Regions from separate parts of the Streptomyces sp. Ag82_O1-12 genome, predicted to be linked through region 1. Evidence: riboswitches for the same ligand, from Rfam matches in the RefSeq annotation. Region 1 holds a riboswitch; each other region holds the start of a gene.
The links. Region 1 has a riboswitch for cobalamin ahead of QOL88_RS35800 (energy-coupling factor ABC transporter permease). Riboswitches for the same ligand answer to the same signal wherever they lie in the genome.
Positions count from the first base shown of each region.

Region 2: it holds a riboswitch for cobalamin, as region 1 does, so the genes downstream of both, QOL88_RS08585 (cobalamin biosynthesis protein) here and QOL88_RS35800 (energy-coupling factor ABC transporter permease) in region 1, are expected to answer to the same signal.
Region 3: it holds a riboswitch for cobalamin, as region 1 does, so the genes downstream of both, QOL88_RS26305 (ribonucleoside-diphosphate reductase subunit alpha) here and QOL88_RS35800 (energy-coupling factor ABC transporter permease) in region 1, are expected to answer to the same signal.
Region 4: it holds a riboswitch for cobalamin, as region 1 does, so the genes downstream of both, QOL88_RS05655 (ABC transporter substrate-binding protein) here and QOL88_RS35800 (energy-coupling factor ABC transporter permease) in region 1, are expected to answer to the same signal.

Region 1 is NZ_FXUW01000001.1:7,861,178-7,866,215, forward strand. It holds gene QOL88_RS35775 (alpha/beta fold hydrolase) at 1-93, opposite strand, end outside; gene QOL88_RS35780 (maleylpyruvate isomerase N-terminal domain-containing protein) at 167-823, opposite strand; gene QOL88_RS35785 (energy-coupling factor ABC transporter ATP-binding protein) at 912-1,766, opposite strand; gene cbiQ (cobalt ECF transporter T component CbiQ) at 1,763-2,512, opposite strand; gene QOL88_RS35795 (energy-coupling factor ABC transporter substrate-binding protein) at 2,519-2,887, opposite strand; gene QOL88_RS35800 (energy-coupling factor ABC transporter permease) at 2,884-3,585, opposite strand; cobalamin riboswitch at 3,616-3,800, opposite strand; gene QOL88_RS35805 (serine/threonine-protein kinase) at 3,929-5,038, opposite strand, start outside.
Region 2 is NZ_FXUW01000001.1:1,855,099-1,860,136, reverse strand. It holds gene cobN (cobaltochelatase subunit CobN) at 1-675, opposite strand, end outside; gene QOL88_RS08590 (cobyric acid synthase) at 672-2,180, opposite strand; gene QOL88_RS08585 (cobalamin biosynthesis protein) at 2,182-3,153, opposite strand; cobalamin riboswitch at 3,254-3,411, opposite strand; gene QOL88_RS08580 (hypothetical protein) at 3,529-3,750, opposite strand; gene QOL88_RS08575 (inorganic phosphate transporter) at 3,784-5,037, opposite strand.
Region 3 is NZ_FXUW01000001.1:5,696,238-5,701,275, reverse strand. It holds gene mctP (monocarboxylate uptake permease MctP) at 1-1,556, shown strand, start outside; cobalamin riboswitch at 1,702-1,828, shown strand; gene QOL88_RS26305 (ribonucleoside-diphosphate reductase subunit alpha) at 1,953-4,352, shown strand; gene QOL88_RS26300 (ribonucleotide-diphosphate reductase subunit beta) at 4,352-5,038, shown strand, end outside.
Region 4 is NZ_FXUW01000001.1:1,225,417-1,230,454, reverse strand. It holds gene QOL88_RS05670 (4-hydroxybenzoate 3-monooxygenase) at 1-500, opposite strand, end outside; gene QOL88_RS05665 (APC family permease) at 523-2,127, opposite strand; gene QOL88_RS05660 (CoA-binding protein) at 2,262-2,690, opposite strand; cobalamin riboswitch at 2,788-2,948, shown strand; gene QOL88_RS05655 (ABC transporter substrate-binding protein) at 3,032-4,048, shown strand; gene QOL88_RS05650 (FecCD family ABC transporter permease) at 4,045-5,038, shown strand, end outside.

The DNA of each region.
Region 1 (5,038 bases):
GTTCTGGTCGCAGCCGAACCCGTGTGCCAGGAGCAGCACAGGTGCGTCGTCGGGGCCCATGACATTGACGTTGTTCCTGCGGCGGATGTCCATACCGGCCATGCTCCCACCTCGGCCGGAGCGAGGGGGCGGCGGGCCGGTGGGCGACACGGCGGCGACCGGGAATTCAGCCCAGATAGAGCGGCACCCTCGAGGCCAGCTCGCCGAGCCCCGCCTGCTCCTCCTCGGTCGGCGCCCGCCGCCCGGTGCCGATCAGCAGGGCGTCCACGTCGTGGAAGGCGGGCGGGAACGGGCTCCCCGCGATCCGCTCCAGCATCTCCCGCGACCGGACGAGGCCCTCCGCGGGCGGCTGTTCCGCGTCCGGGAGGTAGGCGATCAGGTCGAGGTGGTGCAGCGTCCACTCCATGACGTAGCTGGAGAGGAAGTCATCCACGGTGAGGATCTCGTCACGGGTGCCGACCCGGCCTGCCGGGTCGGCGAGCAGGGCCGCGCGGCCGGCGGCCGAGCCGACGTCGTCCAGGTGGAATTTCAGCAGGTGCGGATCCTCGTAGGCGGCGGCCAGCCGGACGGTCAGCGCGTCGAGCGGGTCGTCACCGGTCGGCGGAGTACCGGAGACGTCCCAGTACGTCAGCGCGTCGCGTGTCGGTTCCCGCTCGGACGGGGTGGCCAGGGTGATCAGGACGTCCTGGGCGTCGACGATCAGATGGCACACAAGATCCCGTACCAGCCAGCCCGTACAGCCGGAGGGCCGCCCGAAGTCCTCGTCGGAGAGATCCGCCACCGCCGCGCGCAATGCCGTCCAGGTGCGTGAGAAGAGATCCACCTCGGCAACGTAGTGCGGCGCCGCGACGCCGGACAAGCCGGTTTCGGGCGACTGCGCGACCCGAACGCGTCACGCGCGTCGGCGCCCCTCACCCTCCGGGAGCCCCCAGCCGTCCCCCTACCAGGGCGGCGAGCTCGTCCGGTGTCCGCGGGCCCGGCTCCGCCTCGGCCAACAGGCCCTGTGCGCGCAGGAGTTCCGCCGTCGCCGCACCCCATGGCAGGCGCAGCCCCGCCTCCCGCAGGAGGTCCGTGCGGGCCAGGGCCGTGGCCGCGGGCCCGGTGCGGACACCGGACGGGGTGAGCAGCGCCGCGTCGTCGGCCCAGCGCAGGGCGAGGTCGACGTCGTGGGTGGCCATCACCACCGTGGTGCCGGAGGCACGCAGACCGTCGAGGGTGGTGAGGAGCCGCTCCTGGCCGTCGGGGTCGAGTCCGGCCGTCGGTTCGTCGAGGACGAGGACGCGCGGCCGCATGGCGACCGCACCGGCGATGGCGGTGCGTTTGCGCTGCCCGTAGGAGAGCAGATGGGTGGGCCGGTCGGCCAGGGCCGTGATGTCCAGGGCGGCGAGCGCCTCCGCCACCCGCGTCCGCACCTGCGCGTCGTCGAGGCCGAGGTTCAGCGGCCCGAACGACACGTCCTGCTCGACCGACGCCGCGAACAACTGGTCGTCCGGGTCCTGCACGACCAGCTGCACGGTGGTGCGCAGCCGGGTCAGCCCCTTGCGGTCGTACGACACCGGCTGCCCCTGGACCGTCAGCCGCCCCTCGTGCGGTTTCAGCCCACCGGAGAGCAGCCGCATCAGCGTGGTCTTGCCGCTGCCGTTGCGGCCGAGCAGCGCGAGCGCGCGCCCCTCGCGGATGTCGAAGTCGAGGCCGCTGAGCACGGCCGGGCCGTCCTCGTAGGCGAAGGACGCGCCCCGCAGGGCGACGAGGGCGGGCTCGCTCATGTCAGCGGCCTTTCCAGGACGAGGGTGAGGACGGCCAGCGCGGCGAGGAGCGCGCAACTGGCAGCCGTGAAGCGGGCGGAGACCCGGGCCTCGGGCACCAGGACGCGCAGGGTGCCGTCGTAGCCGCGCCCGGCGAGTCCCGCCTGGAGCCGGGTCGCCCGGTCGAAGGCGCGGACGAACGCGGTCGCGCCGAGCCCGGCCAGGGAACGCCACTGAGCGCCCCGGCCGGTGTGGCCGAGCCGGGCCGCCTGGGCCTCCCGGATGCGGCGCATGGAGTCCAGCAGCAGGAAGCTCATCCGGTACGTCACGAGTGCGACGTCGACGACCGGCGCGGGGACCCCGGCCCGGACCAGACGGGGCAGCAGGTCGGACATGGGCGTGGTGAAGGCGAACAGCAGCACGCCCAGGGAGGCCGCCGAGGTACGCAGCAGCAACTCCCCGGCCCGCAGCGGCCCGTCGTCCGCGAGGGAGACGAAACCCCCCGGCCCGCCCACCTGGACGAGCAGCGTGACCGCGCCGGTCACGCAGAAGCCCAGCGGCACCCGGTAGGCCCGCCACAGCCGACGGCCGGGCACACCGGCCGGCCCCAGCAGCACCACCAGGGCGGTCAGCAGCACCAGGGCCGCGCCCGGCCAGGGCGGCAGCGAGATCGCGAGCACGGTGAGGCCGAGCCCGAGCACGGCCTTGTCCACGGGATGGCGGCGGCGCCAGCGACTGCTGTGCGCCGCCGCGTCGATCGGCAGCACCCGGGCTCAGTCCTGTTCCGCGGTGGACTTCCCGGCGACGCCGGCGAGCGCGCTGTCGGCCTCCCGCTCCAGCGCCCGCTGCTCGCCCTGCCGACGGCCCCGGCGCAGACCGAAGTAGTAGGCGAGGACACCGGCGCCGAGAGCCGCCTGAAGGGCGAACAGCGCCGACTCGATCTCACCGGACGGCGGTTCGTACAGCGGCGAGAACCACGGCTCGTAGTCCGGCTTCAGCTCGGTGATCGCCGTCTCCGCCTCCGCGTCGGACCCCGTGAACGGCTCCTTCTTGTGGTCGCCGAGACCGAGCGCCAAGGGCAGCACGGCGAGCGCGGCCACGAGGAACAGCAGCACCAGGTTGATCTTCGTGTTCCTCTTCATCGCGCCGCCACCTCGGTCTCGGTCCGGGTCTGCTTCTTGGCGAGGAGCACACCCAGCCGGGTCAGTTCGCCCTTGCTGGACTGCACCAGCAGCCGCATCACGAGCACGGTCAGCAGACCCTCGCTCACCGCGAGCGGGATCTGGGTGACGGCGAAGATGGAACCGAACTTGCCGAGCGCGCCCAGGAATCCGCTGCCCGGGTCCGGGAACGCGAGCGCCAGCTGCACGCTCGTGACGCAGTAGGTGGACAGGTCGGCGACGAACGCGCCGAAGAACACCGCCACCATCAGCGGCGCGTGGGAGCGCCGCAGCAGCTTGTAGACGGCGTATCCGGCCCAGGGGCCGACGATCGCCATGGAGAAGACGTTGGCGCCGAGCGTGGTCAGGCCGCCGTGCGCGAGCAACAGCGCCTGGAACAGCAGGGTGATGGTACCCAGCACCGCCATGATGGGCGGCCGGAACAGGATGGCTCCGAGGCCCGTGCCGGTGGGGTGGGAGCAACTGCCGGTGACGGACGGCAGTTTCAGGGCGGACAGGACGAACGTGAAGGCGCCGGACGCACCGAGGAGCAGGGTGCTCTCGGGGTGCTCGCGCACTTCACGGGTGAGCGACCGGACCCCGTGGACGACGAACGGCGCCGACGCGACGCCCCAGGCGACCGCGTGCGCCGGAGGAAGGAAACCCTCGGCTATGTGCATGGCTCAGCAGACCCTCTCCAGCACCTCGTGGATGGTTGACGCGCCTTGGCCGGTCTCCTGGCTGACGGGTACCACCGCCCGGACTCCGCCTTCCCGGGTCGCAAGGACCCAGTGGCTGCCCGTGAGGGCCGGAGCCGGACTTCCCGATTCACAGTGGCGAGGGCCGCACCGGCATCACACCGGATTTCCCGTTCACCAAGGCCTGGTGACAATAAGGCCGGGGTAAGGGCGATGACAAGCCACCCAAGGGGCGCGCGAGGGGGCGCCTGCTCGCACACCGGCGCATCCCCCGGCTGATCCACGCGCTCCGGTCAGGGGTTCGCCGGGCGACGTCCGGGCCGCGTCAGTCGTCGCCCCCGTCGTCCCCGCCGCCGTCGCCTTCCCTGTCGTCCCCGGCCTGGCCCGGCTTCTCCGGCTGCGGCTGCTCCGGCCCGCCGGGGCCCGCCTCTTGCGTCGGAGTCGCGGTGCCGGGCGCGGGCGCGACAGGCGTCGGTGAAGCGGTCGGCGCGGACGGAGTGACATCGGCCACGGTGCCGGCGGCCGGCGCCTCGGCCGCCCCCGGCCCGGCCGCCGGACCGGCCCCGGGGCCGGCCTCGGAACCGGAGGACGAAGCCGACGTGGAGTCGGTGGACGGCGTGGCGACGGGGCTGCTCGCGGTCGGGGACGCGTCCGGCTCCGTGCCCTCCGCGCTCGTGTCGGGCGAGAACCAGCGCATGCCGATGAGCATCGCGGCGAGGAAGAGCGCCGCGGCGGCGGCCGTAGCGGCCAGTCGCGACCGGTTGCCCGGGCCCCCGCGCCCCCGGGAGCGGCCCGAACGTCCCGCCTGGGCCGCCCGGGCCGCGCTGCGGTGTCCCGGAGTCGCGGGCAGCGCGTACGTGGTCGGGTTGCCGGTCCCGGTCGCCGCGTACGGGCCCGGCCCCGCGGGCATCGCCGCGGACGTGGTCCTGGGCCGCAGCGGCGGCGAGGCCTCCGGCAGCGGCTCGGGCAGGCCCCGCCAGGCGCCCCCGGCGAACCATTCGGCGGTCTGCTGGGCGGTGGGCCGGTCCTCGGGCTGCTTGGCGAGCAGACCGAGGAGGTAGTTCTCGAACGCGGGCGGCAGTCCGGCGACACCGAGCTCGCGGGGCGGCACGGGGGCGGAGTCGAGGTGCTGGTGCAGGAGGGCGACGGCGGTGTCGGCCTGGAACGGCGGGCGCCCGCTGAGGAGCTGGTAGAGCACGCAGCCCAGGGAGTACATGTCGGAGGCGGGTCCCGCCTGCTTGCCCAGGGCACGCTCGGGCGCGAGGTACAGGCCGGTGCCGACGATCTGGCCGGTGGCGGTGAGGGCGGCGCCGGGGTCGTCGAGGAACCGCGCGATGCCGAAGTCCCCGATCTTCAGGGTGCCGTTCGCGTCCAGCAGCAGGTTGGCGGGCTTGACGTCCCGGTGCACGATGCCCTGCCCGTGCGCGGCGGCGAG
Region 2 (5,038 bases), 6.0 Mb from region 1:
CTGCGAGGCGTGGGTGCCGCCCGCGGCGAGGACGGTGGCGACCAGGGTGTCCGCCTGCCCGAGGATCTCGTACAGCCCCGCGTCCGCCCCGCGCAGCGAACCGCAGTACACGGGAAGCGCGTTGGCGCCCCGCGCCTCGATCGCGTCGCACAGCGTGTCCACGAACCCGGTGTTGCCGCTCAGCTCGTGCGCCCGGTAGAAGAGCACGCCGACGGTCGGACGGCCCGGCACGAGTTCACGCTCGCCGTGGACGCCGTATTCGGGCATCTTCCGCGGCTCGTCGAACCCCTCGCCCGTCAGCAGCACGGTGTCGGAGAGGAACCGGGCGAGTTCGGTGAGGTTGTCCGGCCCGCCCTCCACGAGGTACCGCAGCGCCTCCGCGACGACACCGGCCGGCACGGACGACTCGGCCATCAGCTCCGCGTCCGGCACGGCCTCGCCGCCCAGCAGCACGGTGGGGATGCCGGAGGCCTTCAGCGCGGCGAGCCCGTCCTCCCAGGCCCGCTTGCCGCCGAGCAGCCGGACGACGGCGATGCCCGCCCCGTCCAGCAGGGCCGGAAGCTCCTCCCGGACGTCCACGCGGGTCGGGTTGCCGATCCGGTAGTCGGCACCGGAGGCGGCCCGGGCCGCCAGCAGGTCCGTGTCGGCGGTGGACAACAACAACACAGTGCTCATGCGGGTGCTCCCGGTGGAATGAAGGGCAGTCCTTGCGGCGCGCCGGACTCGATGAGCCGCCACAGCGCGTCGGTGTCCGCGTGCTGTTCGATCAGGTCGCCGAGCCGGTCGAGCTGCTCCTCGCGCAGCGCGGCGAACGAGGTGTCCGGCGCGGGCACGAAGCGGCGGCCCGCGGCGGCCGCCACCTCGCGCAGAAAGGCCCGCCGGAAGCCGTCCGACTCCAGTGAGCCGTGCCAGTGCGTGCCCCAGGTCTGGCCGACCCGGCAGCCGTCCAGGAAGGCGGTGCCTCCCTGGACGTCGGCGACCCCGTGGTGGATCTCGTATCCCTCGACGCGTTCCCCGAGGGCCTCGCCCTGCGGCCGGGTGAGGGTCTTCTCGCGGGCGAACCGCACCCGCACGGGCAGGATCCCGAGCCCGTCGACGTGCCCTCGCCGGCTCTCGACGTCGTCCTCGATGTGCTCGCCGAGGATCTGGAAGCCGCCGCAGATACCGAGGACGGGCCGCCCCTCGGCGGCCCGGCGGGCCAGGGCCTCGGCGAGCCCCCGCTCGCGCAGCCACTCCAGCGCCCGGACCGTCCCGCGGGTGCCGGGCACGATGACGAGGTCGGCGTCGGACAGCTCCTCCGGCCGGTCCACGAACCGCACCACGACGCCCGGTTCGGCGGCCAGCGCGTCCACGTCGGTGAAGTTGGACATGAGCGGCACGGCACAGACCGCGACGCGCAGCACGTCCTCGCCGACCGGCGGGGCGACGACGGACTCCCGGACGGCTCCCCGAAGGGAGACGCGCAGCCCGTCCTCCTCGTCGATCCCGAGCCCGTGCCGGAAGGGCAGCACGCCGTACGTCTTGCGCCCCGTGAGCCCGTACAGCATGTCCAGGCCCGGCTCCAGCAGGGAGACGTCCCCGCGGAACTTGTTGACGAGGAACCCGGCGACACAGGCCTGGTCCTCGGGCGACAGCAGCGCCACCGTCCCGAAGAACGAGGCGAACACACCGCCCCGGTCGATGTCGCCGACGACGAGCACGGGCAGCCCGGCGTTCCGGGCGATCCCCATGTTCACGATGTCCGTCCGCCGCAGATTGATCTCGGCGGGAGAACCGGCCCCCTCACAGATCACCGCGTCATACGTGCCCCGCAACTGCTCCAGGCAGTCCAGCACCGTCCCGAGCAACTGCTGCTGCCGGCCGCCGTGGTAGCCGCGCGCACTCAGCTCCCCGACCGGCTTGCCCAGCAGCACGACCTGACTGCTCTGCTCGCCACCGGGCTTGAGCAGCACCGGATTCATCAGCGCGGTCGGCTCGACGCGGCAGGCCTGCGCCTGCATGGCCTGCGCCCGCCCGATCTCGGCCCCCTCCGTCGTCACGAAGGAGTTCAGGGACATGTTCTGCGCCTTGAAGGGCGCGACCTTGACGCCTTGGCGCACCAGCCACCGGCAGATCCCGGCGGTCACGACGCTCTTGCCGGCGTCGGAGGTGGTTCCGGCGACGAGAAGCCCACCGCTCATGTCATTTCCCCCTCTTCGGCGACCGCGCACTCGCGAGCGACGGCGCACTCTTCAGCAACCGCGCACCGGCGCACACCCCGAGCGCGAGCCAGGTGACGCGCTTCGACAGCCGCACGGCCCGCTCGACGTCGTGCGTGCCGACGGCCCGCCCCTGCGTGTTCAGCACGGGCCGGTGCTCCACCCGCCCGCCGTACGAGAGCGTCCCGCCCAGCCGCACCCCGAGCGCCCCCGCGAACGAGGCCTCCACAGGACCGGCGTTGGGACTCGGATGCCGCGCCGCGTCGGCCCGCCACGCCCGTACGGCCCCCCGCGGATCCGGTCCGGCCAGCACGGCGAGTACGGCGGTCAGCCGCGCTCCCGGCCACCCCGCGAGGTCGTCCAGCCGCGCGGAGGCCCACCCGTACCGGCGGTACCGGGCCGACTTGTGCCCGACCATGGCGTCCAGGGTGTTGACGGCCCGGAACCCCAGCAGCCCCGGCACCCCGCCGACGGCCCCCCACACCAGCGCCCCCACCACGGCGTCGGAGGTGTTCTCGGCGACCGACTCGACCACGGCCCGGGCCATGCCGTCGGCGTCGAGGGCGTGCGGGTCCCGCCCGCACAGATGCGGCAGCCGGGCCCGGGCCGCCTCGACGTCCCCGGCCTCCAGGGCACGCCCGATGGTCCGCGCCTCCCGGGCCAGCGACGTACCCCCGACGACGGCCCAGGTGGCGGCGCCGGTCAGCGCGACGGAGGCGACGGCGGACGGCCGCACGGCACGCGCGGCGACGGACCCGAGGGCGACGGCCCCTCCGGCACACACGGCGGTGTGCAGCGCGCCCCACCCGCGGTGGTCCCGCCACAACACCCGTTCCACGGCACCCGCGGCCCGCCCGAACGCGGCGACCGGATGCCCCCGGCGAGGATCACCGAGCAGCAGGTCACCGATCAGGCCGGCGGCGGCGCCGTACGCGAAGACGCGATCGGCACCCATGGGCTCAGCCGGCCAGGAGGGCGGGCAGGGGTGGGGTGTTGAACCTCGATCGGCAGCCGCGCATGGCGATATGTGTCCTCACTCAGGGTGTCCACGCCCTGGTTCGACGAGACCGGCGGTGAGAGTTCCTGGCTCCCGGGGATTGCTACCCCGGTGACAGTGGCGGGACCGCGCCGGACTTTCACCGGCTTCCTCTCCTGCCGCCGTATTGGCCCCGGCAGTCCACCACGGCCGGGAACCGCCGTCAACTTGCCGTTGACCTGCGAGGGGAGAGTGTGGAGAACCCCACATCGCCCCCTTGTGTACACACGACGACCGGGCGGCACGGAACCGGAGTTCCGTGCCGCCCGGCGGACACGACGTGACGTCAGGCCCTCAGGCCACGATCAGATAGATCCCGTACCCCACGGCCGCCGCACACGCCGCGAAGCACGCGTACGCGCCGGTGACCGCGAGTCCCGCGGTCCCGCCCTGCGCCACCGCACGCTCGCGGCGCGACAGGCCCGTGACGCCGAGGGTGAACAGGCCGACGAGGGCCACGGTGACCACGAGGCTGACACCGAAGACGGAACCGAGGGCCGCCCAGTCGATCTTCATATCGGAGACTCTTCCTTGTAACCGGTGGCGGGGTCAGACCGTGGTGGTCGTGGTCGGCGTGCGCTCGGCGGTGGCCTGCGACGGGAACGCGGGGATCGGGTCCTCCGACGCCGTGGCCGAACCACTCGCGGGGGGCGGCGTCACCGCGGCCATCGCCGTGGTGACCACGCCGGCGGGCTCCGCGTCGTCGGTGTCGTTGACGTTGGTGTGGTCGACCACCTCGCGCCGCGACAACTTCCAGATCGCCGCGCTGGAGGCGATGAGGAAGACCGCCACCACGGCGGTGCCCCAGCTGCCGAAGCCGGTGACGTACTCGGCGAGCGCGCCCACCAGAGCCGCCGCCGGCAGCGTCAGGCCCCACGCGACGAACATCCGCGTCGCGGTGGACCAGCGGACCACGCCGCCCTTGCGGCCGAGCCCGGCGCCCATCACCGAGCCGGACACGGAGTGCGTCGTGGAGAGGGAGAAGCCGAGGTGCGAGGAGGCGAGGATGACCGTGGCCGCGGAGGTCTGGGCGGCGAAGCCCTGCTGCGGCTGGAGGTCGGTCAGGCCCTTGCCCATGGTGCGGATGATGCGCCAGCCCCCCAGGTACGTGCCGAGCGCGATGGCGAGACCCGCCGAGAGGATGACCCACATGGGCGGGTCGGAGTCGGGCGCGACGGCGCCGCCGGCGACCAGGGCGAGGGTGATGACACCCATCGTCTTCTGCGCGTCGTTGGTGCCGTGGGCCAGGGAGACCAGGCCCGCGGAGGCGATCTGGCCGGCCCGGTAGCCCTTCTTGGACGCGTTGCCGTCGGCCTTCCTGCCGAGGGAGTACGTCAGCCGCGTGGCGAGCAACGCCGCGATGCCCGCGACGATCGGAGCGGCGATCGCCGGGATGAGCACCTTGGTGACCAGCACGTCGCCGTGCACCGCGCCGACGCCCGCCGAGGCGATCGTGGCACCGATCAGACCGCCCATGAGGGCGTGGGAGGAGCTGGACGGCAGACCGACCAGCCAGGTCAGCAGGTTCCAGAGGATCGCGCCGACCAGGGCGGCGAAGATGACCTCGGGACGGATGCCGGCCTCGTCGACGAGGCCCTTGGAGATCGTGTTGGCGACTTCGACGGACAGGAAGGCGCCGACCAGGTTGAGGACCGCGGACATGGCCACCGCAACCTTGGGCTTCATGGCGCCCGTGGAAATGGTCGTGGCCATCGCATTCGCGGTGTCGTGGAAACCGTTCGTGAAATCGAACGCGAGAGCGGTTACTACCACAATCGCGAGGATCAGCGAGAAGCTTTCCATT
Region 3 (5,038 bases), 2.2 Mb from region 1:
TCCTGGCCGCGCGCTGGCGCAAGGCCGAGAACGAGCAGAGCCTGGACGAATGGGGCCTGGGCGGCCGCTCGTTCGGCACCTGGATCACCTGGTTCCTGCTCGGCGGCGACCTGTACACGGCGTACACCTTCGTCGCCGTCCCGGCGGCGATCTACGCGGCGGGCGCGGCCGGCTTCTTCGCCGTGCCGTACACGATCCTGGTCTACCCGCTGATCTTCACCTTCCTGCCCCGCCTGTGGTCGGTGTCCCACAAGCACGGCTATGTCACGACGTCCGACTTCGTGCGCGGCCGCTTCGGCTCGAAGGGCCTGTCGCTGGCGGTGGCCGTGACCGGCATCCTGGCGACGATGCCGTACATCGCGCTCCAGCTGGTCGGCATCCAGGCCGTGCTGGACGTGATGGGCGTCGGCGGCGGTGAGAACACCAACTGGTTCATCAAGGACCTGCCGCTGCTGATCGCGTTCGGCGTGCTGGCGGCGTACACGTACTCCTCGGGTCTGCGGGCCCCCGCGCTCATCGCGTTCGTGAAGGACACGCTGATCTACATCGTCATCGCGGTGGCGATCATCTACATCCCGATCAAGCTGGGCGGCTTCGACGACATCTTCGCCAAGGCCACTGAGGCGTACAGCCAGACCAACCCGGCGACGGGCGCGCCGCGCGGTGCGCTGACACCGGCCGAGCCGGGCCAGTGGACGTACGCCACGCTGGCGTTGGGCTCCGCCCTGGCGCTGTTCATGTACCCGCACTCGATCACGGCGACGCTGTCCTCGAAGAGCCGTGAGGTGATCCGCCGCAACACCACGATCCTGCCGCTGTACTCGCTGATGCTGGGGCTGCTGGCGCTGCTCGGGTTCATGGCGATCGCGGCCGGCATCAAGGTGCAGAACGGGCAGCTTGCGATTCCGCAGCTGTTCGAGACGATGTTCCCGGACTGGTTCGCGGGCGTGGCGTTCGCGGCGATCGGCATCGGCGCGCTGGTGCCCGCGGCCATCATGTCCATCGCGGCCGCGAATCTCTTCACCCGCAACATCTACAAGGACTTCATCAAGCCGGACGCCACTCCGGCGCAGGAGACCAAGGTCTCCAAGCTGGTCTCCCTGCTGGTGAAGGTCGGCGCGCTGGCCTTCGTCCTCACCATGGACAAGACGGTCGCCATCAACTTCCAGCTCCTGGGCGGTATCTGGATCCTGCAGACCTTCCCGGCCCTGGTCGGCGGCCTGTTCACCCGCTGGTTCCACCGCTGGGCGCTGCTCGCGGGCTGGGCGGTCGGCATGATCTACGGCACCGTCGCCGCGTACGGCGTCGCCTCCCCGACGCAGAAGCACTTCGGCGGCTCCGCGAAGGAGATCCCGGGCATCGGCGAGATCGGCTACATCGGCCTCACTGCGTTCGTGCTGAACGTGGTGGTGACGGTGGTCCTGACCTTCGTCCTGAAGGCCCTGAAGGCCCCCGACGGCATCGACGAGACCAAGCCGGAGGACTACACGGCGGACGCGGGCGACCCCGGGGTCCAGGTGGAGCTTCCGCCTGCGACCGCCGGATCCGCGCACTGATTCCAGGGTTTCGACCCACAGCGAACACCCCGCAGCGGGCCGTCGTGACCAAGCGTCACGGCGGCCCGCTGTCACGTAGAGCTGACGCTCCGACACCACCGCGACACAACATCTGGGGGTGCCGACCGAGCCCGGCACAAGATGTATGCTCATGCTCGCTGTCGCCGCAGGGGAATCCGGTGTGAATCCGGAACTGTCCCGCAACGGTGTACCCATGCCCATATAGGCGCATGGGATTCAGTCCGAGGACCTGTCGACAGCGCACCCGGCCACCCGGCCGGTGTGCCCTGACGTCCGGGCCTCGTGGAATGGGCCGGTGGACGCGACGCCGCGTGCGCTCGTGTGCTGCCGCCTGCCCTCGACGAGGCCCCCGTGCCGAGCGAGGGAGAGCCCCACGTGACCATCGCGCCAGCCGAACCGGTCTCAGCCGCCGAGGAGGAGCACGACGCTCCCGGTACCGCGCTGCTGCGGATCCTGACCGAGCTGACCGCCGACCTCCCCGACGCCGACCCCGGCCGGGTCGCCGCCGCCGCGCTGCGCGGCCGGTCCGCCGCCGCGGACGAAGCGGAGTTGCGGGAGCTGGCGACGGAGGCCGCGGCCGGTCTGATCTCCGAGGACCCCGCCTACTCCCGGCTGGCCGCCCGGCTGCTGACCATCGGCATCCGCGAGGAGGCCGCCTCGCAGGGCGTCACGTCCTTCACCGAGTCCGTGGCGGTGGGCCACGGCGAGGGCCTCATCGCCGACCGCACCGCCGAGTTCGTCCGGCTGCACGCGGCCCGGCTCGACGCCCTGATCGACACCGGCGCCGACGACCGCTTCGGCTACTTCGGCCTGCGCACGCTGCACAGCCGCTACCTGCTCCGGCACCCGATCACCCGCAAGGTCGTCGAGACGCCCCAGCACTTCATGCTGCGGGTGGCGAGCGGCCTCGCCGAGGACGACACCACACGCGCGCTGGACGAGGTCGCGGCTCTCTACAGCCTCATGAGCCGCCTGGACTACCTCCCCTCCTCCCCCACCCTCTTCAACTCGGGCACCCGGCACCCGCAGATGTCGTCCTGCTACCTCCTCGACTCCCCCAAGGACGAGCTGGACTCCATCTACGACCGGTACCACCAGGTGGCCCGGCTGTCGAAGCACGCCGGGGGCATCGGAGTCGCCTACTCCCGCATCCGCGCCCGCGGTTCGCTGATCCGCGGCACCAACGGGCACTCCAACGGCATCGTCCCGTTCCTGAAGACCCTCGACGCCTCGGTCGCCGCGGTGAACCAGGGCGGCCGCCGCAAGGGCGCCGCCGCGGTCTATCTGGAGACCTGGCACTCCGACATCGAGGAGTTCCTGGAGCTGCGCGACAACACCGGCGAGGACGCCCGCCGCACGCACAACCTGAACCTGGCGCACTGGGTGCCGGACGAGTTCATGCGGCGCGTGAACGCCGACGCGCAGTGGTCGCTGTTCTCCCCTTCGGACGTGCCCGAGCTGGTCGACCTGTGGGGCGAGGAGTTCGACGCCGCGTACCGGGCGGCCGAGGCGAAGGGCCTGGCGAGGAAGACCCTGCCCGCCCGTGAGCTGTACGGCCGCATGATGCGCACCCTCGCGCAGACCGGCAACGGCTGGATGACCTTCAAGGACGCCGCCAACCGCACCGCCAACCAGACGGCCGAGCCGGGCCACGTCGTCCACTCCTCCAACCTCTGCACGGAGATCCTGGAGGTCACCAGCGACGGGGAGACGGCGGTCTGCAACCTGGGCTCGGTCAACCTGAGTTCCTTTGTCGACACCTCGACCGGCGACCTGGACTGGGAGCGGCTGGACGAGACCGTCCGCACGGCCGTGACCTTCCTCGACCGGGTCGTCGACATCAACTTCTACCCGACCGAGCAGGCGGGCCGCTCCAACGCCCGCTGGCGCCCGGTCGGCCTCGGCGCGATGGGCCTCCAGGACGTCTTCTTCAAGCTGCGCCTGCCCTTCGACTCGCCCGAGGCCAAGGCGCTGTCCACCCGCATCGCCGAGCGGATCATGCTGGCCGCGTACGAGGCCTCCGCCGACCTGGCCGAGCGCCCCCAAGCACCTGCGACAAGCTCCGGTGCAGGGGGGACCCCCATCGGCCCGCTGCCGGCCTGGGAGAAGACCCGTACGGCCCGGGGCGTGCTGCACCCCGACCACTACGACGTGGAGGTGACCTGGCCCGAACGCTGGGCGGCTCTGCGGGAGCGCATCGCCACGACCGGCATGCGCAACTCCCTGCTCCTCGCGATCGCCCCCACGGCCACCATCGCATCGATCGCGGGCGTGTACGAGTGCATCGAGCCGCAGGTGTCCAACCTGTTCAAGCGCGAGACGCTCTCGGGCGAGTTCCTCCAGGTCAACTCCTACCTGGTGGACGAGCTGAAGCGGCTCGGCGTGTGGGACGCCCGCAGCCGGGAGGCCCTGCGCGAGGCCAGCGGCTCGGTGCAGGACTTCGCCTGGATCCCCGAGGACGTGCGCGCCCTCTACCGCACGGCGTGGGAGATCCCGCAGCGCGGTCTGATCGACATGGCGGCGGCCAGGACCCCGTTCCTGGACCAGTCCCAGTCCCTGAACCTGTTCCTGGAGACGCCGACCATCGGCAAGCTCTCCTCGATGTACGCCTACGCCTGGAAGTCCGGGCTGAAGACGACGTACTACCTGCGCTCGCGCCCGGCGACCCGCATCGCCCGCGCCGCCCAGGCCACCGTCCCCGCGCAGGCCACCCCGGACCCCGAAGCGGTCGCCTGCTCCCTGGAAAACCCCGAGTCCTGCGAGGCCTGCCAGTAATGAGCACCCAGAACCTTCTCGACCCCGGCTTCGAGCTCACCCTGCGCCCCATGCGCTACCCGGACTTCTACGAGCGCTACCGGGACGCCATCAAGAACACCTGGACCGTGGAGGAGGTCGACCTCCACTCGGACGTCACCGACCTCGCCAAGCTGTCACCGGCGGAGCAGCACCTGATCGGCCGGCTGGTCGCCTTCTTCGCCACGGGCGACTCGATCGTCGCGAACAACCTGGTGCTGACGCTGTACAAGCACATCAACTCCCCCGAGGCGCGGCTGTATCTGAGCCGTCAGCTCTTCGAGGAGGCTGTGCACGTCCAGTTCTATCTGACGCTGCTCGACACCTATCTGCCCGACCCGGAGGACCGCGCGGCGGCCTTCTCGGCCGTGGAGAACATCCCGTCCATCCGCGAGAAGGCGTCGTTCTGCTTCAAGTGGATGGACTCGGTGGACAAGCTGGACCGGCTGGAGACCCGGGCCGACCGCCGCCGGTTCCTGCTCAACCTGATCTGCTTCGCGGCGTGCATCGAGGGCCTGTTCTTCTACGGCGCCTTCGCGTACGTCTACTGGTTCCGCAGCCGGGGCCTGCTGCACGGCCTGGCCACCGGCACCAACTGGGTGTTCCGCGACGAGACGATGCACATGTCCTTCGCCTTCGACGTGGTCGACACCGTCCGCAAGGAGGAG
Region 4 (5,038 bases), 6.6 Mb from region 1:
CAGTGCACGACCCGGTGTTCGCCCGTCTCGGGGCAGGTGTACGACACCGACGGCCGGTCACCGTCGACGTCGTGGACGCGTACGTCCCGGACGCCGAAGCGGATCGCGCCGCCCCGCACGTCGGCGTACTCACGCACCAGGTCCGACACCAGCAACGGCTGTGGGTAGACGAAGTGATGACTGCCCGTCAGTTCGCCGTACGGGAACCGGTACCGCTCCCCCTCGAAGCGGAACTCGCACGCGGTGTGCAGCTCCGCGCGGTCCAGCAGGTTCCGGGCGAGGCCACGCTTCTCAAGGCCCCGCACGACTCCTTCCTCGATGACCCCGGCCCTGGGCCGCTGTTCGATGAACTCCCGGGTCCCGGTCTCCAGCACCAAGCAGTCCACGGACGCGGCCCGCAGGATGTTTCCGACGGTCAGACCCGCGGGGCCGGCGCCCACGACGACGACGGGAAAGCGTTGCGGGGCGCCGGAGTCGGCGGGCGGAAGGGGGTGGGTCATGCGCACATTATGGAGGCCGCCGTCAGTGGACGGGCACCTCCGCGACGGCCACCTCCTCGATGCTCCGCTCGATCTCCCCGGACACGGAGGCCGAGGCCCGGGCCCAGTAGTAGATCGCCAGCGAGAACACCGCGATGACCAGCATGTCCCACCACAGGGCGAGGTGCCCCTGGCCGCCGAAGCCGCCCTGCCAGGAGATGACGCCCATGCCCAGCAGGTAGACAGGCAGCCACTGGGCGGCCTTCCAGTCGAGCCGGGGCGCGTCGGGCAGACCCTTGCGCGTGGCGTACCAGGCGTAGCCGCCGAGCAGGACGTAACCGAGGACGATGGCCACGCCCAGCCGCCACAGGGTGTCCCAGGTGGACCAGTAGATGATGAGGTTGGCCACCACGAACGACAGCGGCGAGAGGACCTTCCCGCCGGGCAGGCGGTAGGGGCGCTCCCGGTGCGGCAGCCGGTCCGCGAAGACGCCGTAGGCCAGCGGGGCACCCGCGTACATCAGCACGCTCGCCGAGGTGATGAAGCTGACCAGCTGCTGCCAGCTCGGGAACGGCAGGAAGCAGACCACGCCGGTCACGAAGGACACGATCAGCCCGAACCACGGGACGCCGCGCGCGTCGGTGCGGACGAAGAGCTTCGGCGCGTAGCCGTTGCGGGCCAGTCCGTAGGAGACGCGGGACGTGGCCGTCGTGTAGATCAGGCCGGTGCCGCCCGGGGAGACCACCGCGTCCAGGTACAGCACCGCGCTCAGCCAGCCGAGGCCCACCAGGGTTGCGAGCCCCGCCCACGGGCCGCTGATGCCGGGGTAGTCGAGCCTGGTCCAGCCGTGCGCGAAGGCGCCCAGTGGCAGGGCGGCGATGAAGACGACCTGGAGCAGGACGTAGATGGCCGCCCCGATGGCGACCGAGCCGATCGTCGCGCGCGGCAGGTCCCGCCGCGGGTCGCGGCTCTCGCCCGCCAGCTGGATCGCCTGCTCGAAGCCCAGCAGGGCGAAGATGATGCCGCTGGAACTGACGGCGCTCAGCACGCCGTGGGCGCCGAACGGGGCGAAGCCGTGCTCGGTGAAGTTGCCCGGGTGGAAGTTGCCGGCCGCGATGATGAAGATCGCGGCCAGCGGCACGGCCACCTTCCACCAGGTGGCGGCGCTGTTGGTGTGCGCCAGGATCCGCACGCCGAGGAAGTTGACGACGACGAACACGGCCATCAGGACGACGGCGACGACGAAACCGCTCGTCGTGAGCGTCCCGTCCGTCGCGTGCTGGAAACCCTGCGCCCAGTGCCAGTGCCCGGCGTAGCCGATCATGGCCTCGACCTCGATCGGTGCCACGGTCGCCGCCTGGAGCCATGCGAACCAGCCGAAGGACATGCCGGCCAGTCCGCCGAACGCGTAGTGCGGATACCGGGCGGTGCCGCCCGCGACCGGGAACATGCCGCCCAGTTCCGCGTGCACCAGGGCCAGCAGCACGATCGCCACCGCGCCGATGAGCCAGGACAGGATCGCCGCGGGGCCGGCCGCCACGACGGCCTTCTCGGCGCCGTACAGCCAGCCCGAGCCGATGATGGAACCGACCGACGCCCACATGAGCCCGATCAGCCCGACCTCCCGGCGCAGACCGTCTCTTTCCATGGATTCAGGGGCCTCTCATAGATGAACTCGCGGAGTTCAGCGAGCAGGAGGCCTCAGGTTAGGAATCGGTCATCCGACCGAAGAAGACGAGTTGTGCAGCCTTGACCGGGCGCGGGTATTTCCTGGCGAACGCTTCAGGGTTTCTGTACGCCGTGATGAGACAGCCGTGGGATCTCGATCGCCGGGCAGCGGTCCATCACCATCTCCAGGCCCGCATCGCGAACCCGGCCGTACGCCGCCTCGTCGACGACGTCGAGCTGGAACCAGACGCCCTTCGCGCCCTTGGCGACCGCCTCGTCCGCGACGGCCCCGGCGAGGTCGCTGTTCACGAACACGTCGACGACGTCCACGTCGAAGGGGATGTCCGCCAGACTCGCGTACCCCTTCTCCCCGTGCACCGTCTCCGCCTTCGGGTGCACCGGCACGACGCGCTTGCCGAAGCGCTGGAGCACGGCGGCGACGCCGTACGCCGCGCGCCGCTGGTTCGACGACAGGCCCACCACGGCCCAGGTGTCGCCGAGCTCGGTGAGGATCCTGCGGACCGTTGCCTCGTCGCCGTACACCGGCGGCCTCCTCGGAAGTCGTGGACGAACTGCTCCTGGTGAAACGGCGCCGGGTGCGCGGTGATTCCCCGGGCGGCCTCCGTGATAGCTTGCCGAGGCCAGTCGAACCCATGTACGTGGGTCAGGGAATCCGGTGCGAATCCGGAACTGACGCGCAGCGGTGAGGGGGACGGGCGGGGCCTCGGCCACTGGACTCCCTCGCGGACGTCCGGGAAGGCGCCCCGATCCGGGTGAACCCGAGTCCGAAGACCTGCTGGCGGCCCCCGCGGCCGCGTGCGGCGGGGGAGCACCGTACGACCGGGCTCCGCGAATGGGCCCTCGACGCCTGAGGACTGGTTCCCGTGCCCCTCGCCCGACCCGCCCGTGCCGCCGCGCTGCTCGCCGCCGGCTCCCTGCTCCTGACCGGCTGCGGCGACACCGCGTCCACCGACGCCAAGGCCGCCGTCACCCTCACCAACTGCGGGCACGAGGTCCGCGTCGCCGCCCCGCCGCGGCACGCGGTGTCCCTCAACCAGGGCACCACCGAGATCCTGCTCTCCCTGGGCCTGGCCGACCGCCTCGCGGGCACGGCCACCTGGACCGACCCCGTGATGAAGGGGCTGGAGAAGGCCGACGCGACGGTGCCGCGCCTCGCCGACAACACCCCGTCCTTCGAACGCGTCCTGGACACCGAGCCCGACTTCGTCGCCGCCTCCTTCGTCTCCACCCTCGGCAAGGGCGGCGTCGCCACCCGCGAGCAGTTCGAGAAGCTCGGCGTCCCCACCTACGTCTCCCCGTCCGACTGCGCCGGCAAGGACAACTCGGGCGGCGGCGACGGCGCCCGCGCCAAGGCCCTGGGCATCGACACCGTCTACGGCGAAGTCCGGGACCTCGCGACCGTGTTCGGGGTGAAGGAGCGCGGCGACGCCCTCGTGGGCTCCCTCCGGCAGCGCATGAAGAAGGCCACGGCCGGCATCGACGCCTCCGACGTCACGCTCCTCTACTGGTTCGCGAACTCCGAGTCGCCCTACCTGGCCGGCTGTTGCGGGGCGCCCGGCATCATCACCCGGGCCCTCGGCGCGAAGAACGTCTTCGACGACACGCACCAGGAGTGGCCGCAGGTCAACTGGGAGACCGTCGCCGACCGGGACCCCGACGTCCTCGTCATCGGCGACCTGACCCGCAAGTCCCAGACCGCCGAGTCCGCCGCGAAGAAGATCGCCTTCCTGGAGTCCAACCCCGTCACCAGGAACATGGACGCCGTCCGGCACAAGCGGTACGTGCTGCTCAGCGGACAGGCCATGAACCCGACCATCCGCACCGTCGAGGGTGTGGAGCAGGTGGCCGCCGGGCTGCGCCGGTTCGGACTGGTGAAGTGACCGCCCGGGGGCTGCCCGCCGCCGGGACCGGGCCCCGGCGCCGGGCGGGACTCGCGCTGGGCGCGGCCGGGACCGTCGCGCTCGTCGCCTCCCTCGCCGTGGCCATCACCATCGGTCCCGCCGACATCCGCGTCGGCGACGTGTGGTCCGTCGTGGCCGCCCATCTCGGCCTCGGCAGTTCGGAGCTGACGCCGATCCGGGACGGGATCGTCTGGCAGCTGCGGCTGCCGCGCACCCTGCTCGCGGCCGTGTGCGGGGCCGGACTCGCCGTGTGCGGTGCGGTGATGCAGTCGCTGCTGCGCAACCCGCTGGCCGACCCCTTCGTGCTCGGGGTGTCCTCGGGCGCCTCCACCGGAGCGGTCCTCGTGGTCGTGCTGGGCGTGGGCGGCGGCGCCCTGTCGGTGTCCGGGGGTGCGTTCCTCGGCGCCCTGCTGTCGTTCGGGCTGGTGCTGCTGCTCAGCCACACCCTCGGCGGCACCACCGACCGGGTCGTCCTCGCGGGCGTCGCCGCCATGCAGCTCTTCTCCGCCCTCACCTCCTTCGTCGTGATGACCTCCGCCGACGCCGAGACGACCCGGGGCGTGCTGTTCTGGCTCCTCGGCTCGCTCGGCGGCGCCGGCTGGACCGACGTGTGGCTGTGCCTGGCCGTACTGGCCGTGGCCCTGGTCGTCTGCCTGTCCTACGCCCGTACCCTCGACGCCTTCGCCTTCGGGCAGGACGCGGCGGCCGCGCTGGGGGTGCCCCTCGCCCGGACCCGCCTGGTGCTGCTGTGCGTCACGGCCCTGCTCACGGCCGCGCTGGTCAGCTCGGCCGGGGCGATCGGCTTCGTCGGCCTGGTCCTGCCGCACGCCGCCCGGGCCCTGACCGGACCCGGGCACGCGCGGCTGCTGCCGGTCACCGCCCTCGCGGGAGCGGTGTTCCTCGTGTGGGTGGACACCCTGGCCCGGACCGTCCTCGATCCGCAGGAGGTCCCGGTGGGGGTCGTGACGT